One region of the Paenibacillus azoreducens genome, then DNA from elsewhere that is predicted to be linked to it. Evidence: predicted binding sites of a transcription regulator. Region 1 holds the regulator's gene; the other holds the start of a gene.
What was found. Region 1 encodes LexA, which represses DNA repair genes until DNA is damaged. Its sites were predicted from a motif close to CGAACATATGTTCG; they were not measured.
Positions count from the first base shown of each region.

Region 2: a site for LexA is predicted at 1,115-1,128, ahead of addB (helicase-exonuclease AddAB subunit AddB). Genes of this name have one in related genera too.

Region 1 is NZ_AP025343.1:3,122,042-3,125,466, reverse strand. It holds gene L6442_RS13655 (hypothetical protein) at 1-396, opposite strand, end outside; gene L6442_RS13650 (DUF896 domain-containing protein) at 441-626, opposite strand; gene yneA (cell division suppressor protein YneA) at 729-1,112, opposite strand; gene lexA (transcriptional repressor LexA) at 1,339-1,965, shown strand; gene L6442_RS13635 (serine hydrolase domain-containing protein) at 2,036-3,082, opposite strand; gene L6442_RS13630 (response regulator) at 3,201-3,425, opposite strand, start outside.
Region 2 is NZ_AP025343.1:2,321,068-2,324,492, forward strand. It holds gene L6442_RS09860 (class I SAM-dependent rRNA methyltransferase) at 1-936, shown strand, start outside; gene addB (helicase-exonuclease AddAB subunit AddB) at 1,280-3,425, shown strand, end outside.

The DNA of each region.
Region 1 (3,425 bases):
TTCTATGACTACGGAGCCGGCTCCGACCTTAATCTTCTCAATCTGGTCAGAGGTAAGGCGCCGGTCGCGATTAAACTTGATTGTTGAGAGCGAGTTTTTGTCCACTTTGAGAAATGGACGGCGCAGGAAAATAACCAGCGCGAGCAAAACATACAGCACGACCACAATCCAAGATAATGATGAATTCATGGCTTGCTGCTGGCTGGCTAGGCCAAGCCATAAATAAAGCGCCGCGAGTGCCACCAAAGTGATAGGCAGGACATAATTCCGTCCTTTAAAAATGTCGGCCGTAGCCGAGCCGCTTGAGGAAGAAAGGGAAGGTTTGCCTTGCTTCTTGCGCTGCTTGTTTAGTTGAGATGAGTTTTTTTGTACCATTCTTTCCCAGGAACGGGACATAGTTGTTCCCCCTTAAACATCTTATTCATTTATTTTAGTTGCGCCTAACGATCCTTCTGGTCTTCGACCCACTCGATCGACTCCAATTGAGCCTTAAAATTACGGCGGACGTTCTGAAGGTATTGTTCGCGCAATTTCGCACGCTCCTCGGTTTCTTCCTTCGTCAAGCCCGTTTCCTTGTGTTTGCGGGCAAGCTCGTTAATCCGCTGGACTAAGCTGTCAATATCCATAAAAAGCGACTCCTCCATTCATCAATTCATACCTAACTTTGCCATGAGAAAAAGAGCTTGTCAAGGTATGAACCTTACCAAGCTCTTCTGGCAAAACCGCAATTAATAGATAGGAAGAGAAAGTACATCTCCGGCTTCGATTCCGGCCGATTTCAAATGATTTACTTTCTTGATGATTTGAATATAGGCCCGGGTGTCCATTCCCTCAGGTTTATACTCACGCGCAATCTCCCAAAGCGTATCCCCTTTGGAAACTACAACCTTCTCCATTGGAACTTCATCATGAGCGGAGCCGGCAAAAACGCGCACCATGCCGGTGCCGCCGGCGACCATGATCATAATAGCAAGCACGAGTTTCATGAGCAAGCGTCGTTCAAACATCATCTGTAAGCCCCGCAAACGTTCGACAGGTCTCCAACTGCTGCTGCCGGTCACTGCCGAAACTTCATTATTATATATACTTTGATATGTAGTGTATTTTAACATGGTTCGATTCCTCCAAACATTTGTTCTTGTATGAAAACAATATAACACGAACACATGTTTTGCACAATAGTTTTTTCGAACGATTGTTCCCCTTTTTTTTAATTGGGGATCGCGAACCATTTCTGGACTTATTTCAAATGTTTCCAAATTTTTAGAACTTGTGTTTGTACGAACGGTAGTTCTATGTTATAATTTTACCAAACGTTACTAATGGGGTTGATGGGGAATGTCGAAGATATCTAGCCGCCAACAGGCAATATTGGAATTTATCAGAAACGAAGTGCGGGCCAAGGGTTATCCGCCTTCCGTCAGAGAGATTGGCGAAGCCGTTGGTTTGGCTTCTAGTTCTACCGTACATGGTCATTTGGATAGACTTGAGAAGAAGGGGCTAATCCGCAGAGACCCTACCAAACCTCGCGCCATTGAGATTTTGGGTCAGGAGGAGTCCGAGAGCAGCAACCTGTTTACGCATACTGTCGCCAGAGTACCGGTAGTCGGCAAGGTGACCGCTGGTGTACCGATTACCGCAACGGAGAACATTGAGGACTACTTTCCTCTTCCCCAACATTATGTCGGTGAAGAGAAAGTATTTATGCTTTCGGTTGTTGGAGATAGCATGGTCGAGGCAGGCATCCATAACGGCGACTATGTTATTGTTCGCCAGCAGCAGACCGCTGACAACGGCGATATCGTAGTAGCAATGACTGACGAAGATGAAGCTACGGTGAAAACTTTCTATAAAGAGAAGGATCACATCCGTCTGCAGCCGGAGAATGCGTCTTATGAGCCTCTTCGCCTGAACCATGTGACGATCCTCGGCAAGGTTGTCGGCTTGTTCCGGGATATTCATTAATCAGTGCTGTTTACAAAATGTACAAGCCCTTGTTCCTCCGGCTGGAGAAGCAAGGGCCTTTCTTTGTCTGCTACCCGAATTGCTCGTGCCGCCACAAATCTGCCAACTGTCCAAGCAAACTTTGATTCTGATGAACTCCCGGGTCCGCATTCATCATCAGCACCGCTCCCTTGCCGGTATCCGGATAGGCAATCAGCATGCATTGATATCCCATTCCCCAGCCCAGAGACGAAAACTCCAGCCGATTATTCACGGTATCCAAAAATACGCCTAGCCCCGTCCATTGGAAACAGCCTTGAGACGTGATCATCTCAGCCGCCATCCGGTCGGAAATGCCAAGCTTCCCCTTTCCATGAAGAGAATCCAAAAGTTCCATCAATAAGAATGCCAAATCCGATGGAGTTGACCACAGGCCGGCGGCCGCTGGGAAAGGGTACACAGTATACGGCGTAAGCAGCCGTTCACCATGCTTGTTGTGTCCTGCGGCTGACCCTGTACAGATATCCAAATCCGATGCAACGATTCTGCTGTGGTTCATATGTAAGGGTACAAATATTTTGTCCTGCATCACCTTGGCAAAAGGTTCACCGGTTGCATCTTCGATTAGCCCTTGGATGATGCAATAACCTGTATCCGTATAAACAAAACGCGTCCCGGGCTCCGCCACTAAAGAGGCTGGCTCTTGGCTATAATCCGTCTTTCCTCTTAATAGCTCCCCCATGGAGGGAACACCATGCTCTCTGGAATATTTGCCATAACTTCCTTCCGGATCGGCAAAACCGGCTTGATGGCTGAGCAGCCTGCGCAGCGTAATTCCCATGTAATCATACTCCGAATGTTCAGGTATTCCCCAGGCAAGCAAACGATCGCTCACATTCTCGTCCAGTCCGAGAGTCCCGTCTTCCACCAATACAAGGGCTAACATCGCTGCGGCAAATTTGCTGATTGAACATGCATTGAATAACGTATCGGACTGTACCTTCTCTTCGTCCCCAACAGCCAGTTTCCCCCAGTGTCCTTGAAAGTTTAATCTTCCGTGATCGATAAATGCCACGCTTAATCCAGGTGTGTTCGCTTTTTTCATCCGCTCGGCGACATTCCAATCATCCGTCTTCATCTGTGCGTCCCCTCTCACTGGCTCATCATGAACAATAACAATACAATTATAGAACATTTGTTCGATGATTTCAATATCACGCGATTAGGGGCGCAAAAAATTGAAGAATCCCCAAGCTTTATGTGCATATCCTGCTTATGCCGGTTTCCGCGGCTGCCTGCTGCCGGTATTCCGTCGGCGTAACATTCATGCGCTTACGGAATACTTGCGTGAAATGTTTTACGTCCTGATAGCCCACCTTTTCCGCGATGTCAGCCAGCTTCAGCTGAGTATGCTCCAGCAAGTGGACAGCTCTATCTATCCGCAATCCGATGACATATTCTTTAAAGCCGCTGCCCGTTTT
Region 2 (3,425 bases), 800 kb from region 1:
CCGAGAGGCATCTATGAACGAAGCGATGTGCCGATCCGCGAGCTTGAAGGGTTGGAGCAGAGGAAGGGCGCGGTATATGGGGATTGTCCTCGGTATGTAACAGTTCGGGAGAACGGCCTTCTAATCCGCGTGGATATCGAAGAGGGGCAGAAAACCGGGTATTTCTTTGACCAACGGGAGAACCGTGCCTCTATCGAGCCGCTGATGACTGGTTGGGGCGGACGCAGCGGCATCACCATACAGGATGTCGAAGAAAACGGGCAGATGGTGAAACGTCCGGTCAATAAAAGCGGAAAAATCGTTACATTCCCGTATTGGGACGGTGCTACGGTCTTGGAATGCTTTTCGCATACGGGCAGTTTTACGCTGCATGCCTGCAAATATGGGGCTAAAAAAGTGACCTGTCTGGATATTTCACAGCATGCGATCGACAGCGCGAGCGAAAACGTGGAATTAAACGGCTTTGGCGACCGGGTGGAGTTCGTGGTGGACGATGCATTCCAATATTTGCGTTCCCAGGTCAAGGGACTGGAGGAAAGACAAAAGCGTGCAGCCAGCGTTTCCGAGAAGGTGGACACCTCGCAGAAAATGACTGCAGGCGGCGGCAGAACCTGGGATGTGGTTATTTTGGATCCGCCGGCATTCGCCAAGACCAAAAGCGCGGTCAAAGGCGCCTGCAGAGGGTATAAAGACATAAACCTTCATGGCATGAAGCTGGTCAATGAAGGCGGATACCTGGTAACGGCAAGCTGTTCGTACCATATGCGCCCGGATCTATTTCTTGCGACCATTCAGGAAGCGGCGGCCGACGCCGGCAAAATTTTGCGGTTGATCGAATGGCGCGCGGCAGGGAAGGACCATCCGCAAATTTTGGGCGTGGACGAAGGGCATTACTTGAAATTCGCGATTTTTGAAGTTCGAAGCAGGACATTTTAAGTGTGAGTCCAAAAAGATCGGTTTTCAGCAGCCGGCAGGGTCTAAAGCAGATCCCGCCGGCTGTTTTATATCCAGGGATACGATGTGACCAATCATTACCGTTAAGCTCTTTTGATAAATGAGTGATAGAATAGTTTAGGTCTTTGTCTTTTGTTTGCAGGGACAAGTTGTGCCGGAACAAACATATGTTCTACTATACGGCGATTATGATATACTAAATGATATATTTGTTGATTCTATTTCAGAAATTGAATTTCATAGAGCGACAGAAATCCGTAAATATTGGAGATTGCCCCGGAGTTTCGGTGAAATCTCATATACATAGATTAAAGGAGGAAGCATAATGCCGGTTCATTTTCTGATCGGACGTTCGGGAAGCGGAAAAACGACAACCATTCTCGAAGATATTTCATCCAGGCTGGGGACGGCGCCGCAAGGAAAGGCGATGATATTGCTGGTTCCGGAACAAGGCTCGTTTCAGGCCGAGCACGGGCTGGTCACGACTGGACGAGTTAAGGGAAGCGTGAGGGCCCAAGTGCTGAGCTTCCGTCGTCTGGCTTACCGCGTTATGCAGGAGACCGGGGGAGCAGCACGTATTGCGATCAGCGATGAGGGCAAAAAAATGCTGCTCTATAAAATCATTCAGCATCGTAAAGACGAGCTGAAGCTTTTTGGCGCTTCTGGAGATCAGCTCGGGTTTGTCGGCCGGCTGAGCGACGTATATACCGAAATGAAGCGTTATTGCATCGATTCCTCTGCCGTGAAGCAGGTGTTGGACCAGATGGCGCATATGCCGGGAGCCACGCCGATCCTGCGCAGCAAACTTGAGGATTTATGGACGATATACAGGGATTTCGAGCAGGAAATGTCCCCGCTGTACATCGATGAGGAGGATCATTTAATCCGGCTGGCAAGCGCGGTGAAAGACTCCGATTATTTGCGGGATGCGGACATATGGATCGACGGTTTTCACGGATTTACCCCGCAGGAGCTTGAGGTTGTCGGCCAGCTGATGGTTCATGCCGGATCGGTAACCGTCTCGCTGACGCTTGACAGGCTTTATGACGGGGCGAGCATGCCGCATGAGCTGGATTTGTTCCATCCGACTGCGACCACTTTTATTAAGCTTAGAGGAATGGCGGAGGACCTTGGACTGGAGATCGGACATTCGGTTCTTGCACCGCCAGTTCTTCCCCGTTTTCAGGATAGCCCGGTGCTGGCCCATCTGGAACGGGGGTATGACCGCAGGCTGCGTTATCAGGGTGCTATGGGTGAAGGCGCCGAAGGGATTGAAGGGATTTCCATTTATCAAGCCGCGGGGCGCCGTGCGGAAGTTGAAGGCGCGCTGCGTGAGATGCTCAGGCTCGCCCGCGAAGAAGGTGTGCGCTATCGGGAAATGGCTGTGTTTGTCCGGAATCTTGGGGATTACGAGCATTTTGTCCTGCCTTTGTTTCAAGATTATGGCGTTCCGCTGTTCCTGGATCAGAAAAGAAGCGAGCTGCATCATCCGCTAGTTGAATTCATACGCGCCGCGCTGGACGTGGTTCGGCGTTTCTGGCGGCACGAAGATGTATTTCGGTGCGTAAAAAGCGAGCTGCTGCTTCCGCTGGACGGATCGCTGACGCGAGAGGATATGGACCGGCTCGAAAACTACGCGCTTGCTTGCGGCATACAGGGTTACCGTTGGACGGATGGACGCCCGTGGAAAGGGATGCCAAGCTTGTCGCTTGAAGAGGGCGGAACCACGGAACAGAAAACGGCCGAGGAAATGCTGGAGCTGATGGAGCGCTGCCGGAGCGCGGTGGCTTCGCCGCTGTCCGCTTTTGATAAAAGAATCCGGCGCGCCAAGACGGCCCGGGAAATGAGCGCGGCGGTATATAGTTTACTTGAGGATGCCGATATTCCGCGGAAACTTGATGCGCGCAGCCGGGAGGCGCTGCAAAACGGCCGACCGGAGTCTGCGAGGGAACATCGGCAGCTGTGGGGAGAAGTGCTTGATTTGCTGGACCAGATTGTCGAGATGATGGGTGAGGAAAAGATGGCGTTCGACCTGTTTGCCGGCATTTTGGAAACAGGGCTTAGAGAGCTGAAGCTCGGATTGGTGCCTCCCGCGCTGGATCAGGTGCTGGTCGGAACGATGGACCGCACCCGTACGAGCGGCATCAAATATGTTTTTTTGCTTGGGGTAAATGACGGCGTGATTCCGGCGGTATACCAGGAGGACGGGATTATAACCGAGCAGGAACGCTCCATGCTCGCCGATACCGGCCTGGAATTGGCGCCAGGCATATCGCGCAAGCTGCTGGACGAAAGGTTCCTGATCTACAACGCTCTTACGTCCGCAAGCAGTCATGTGTGGATCAGTTATCCCGCAGCCGATGACGAAGGGAAGGAGCTTCTGCCCTCGGAAGTGGTGCGGCATTTGACCAAAATGTTCAAGGGACTTAAGATCAAGCAGCTGTTGACACAGCCGGGAGCGGATCAGCCGG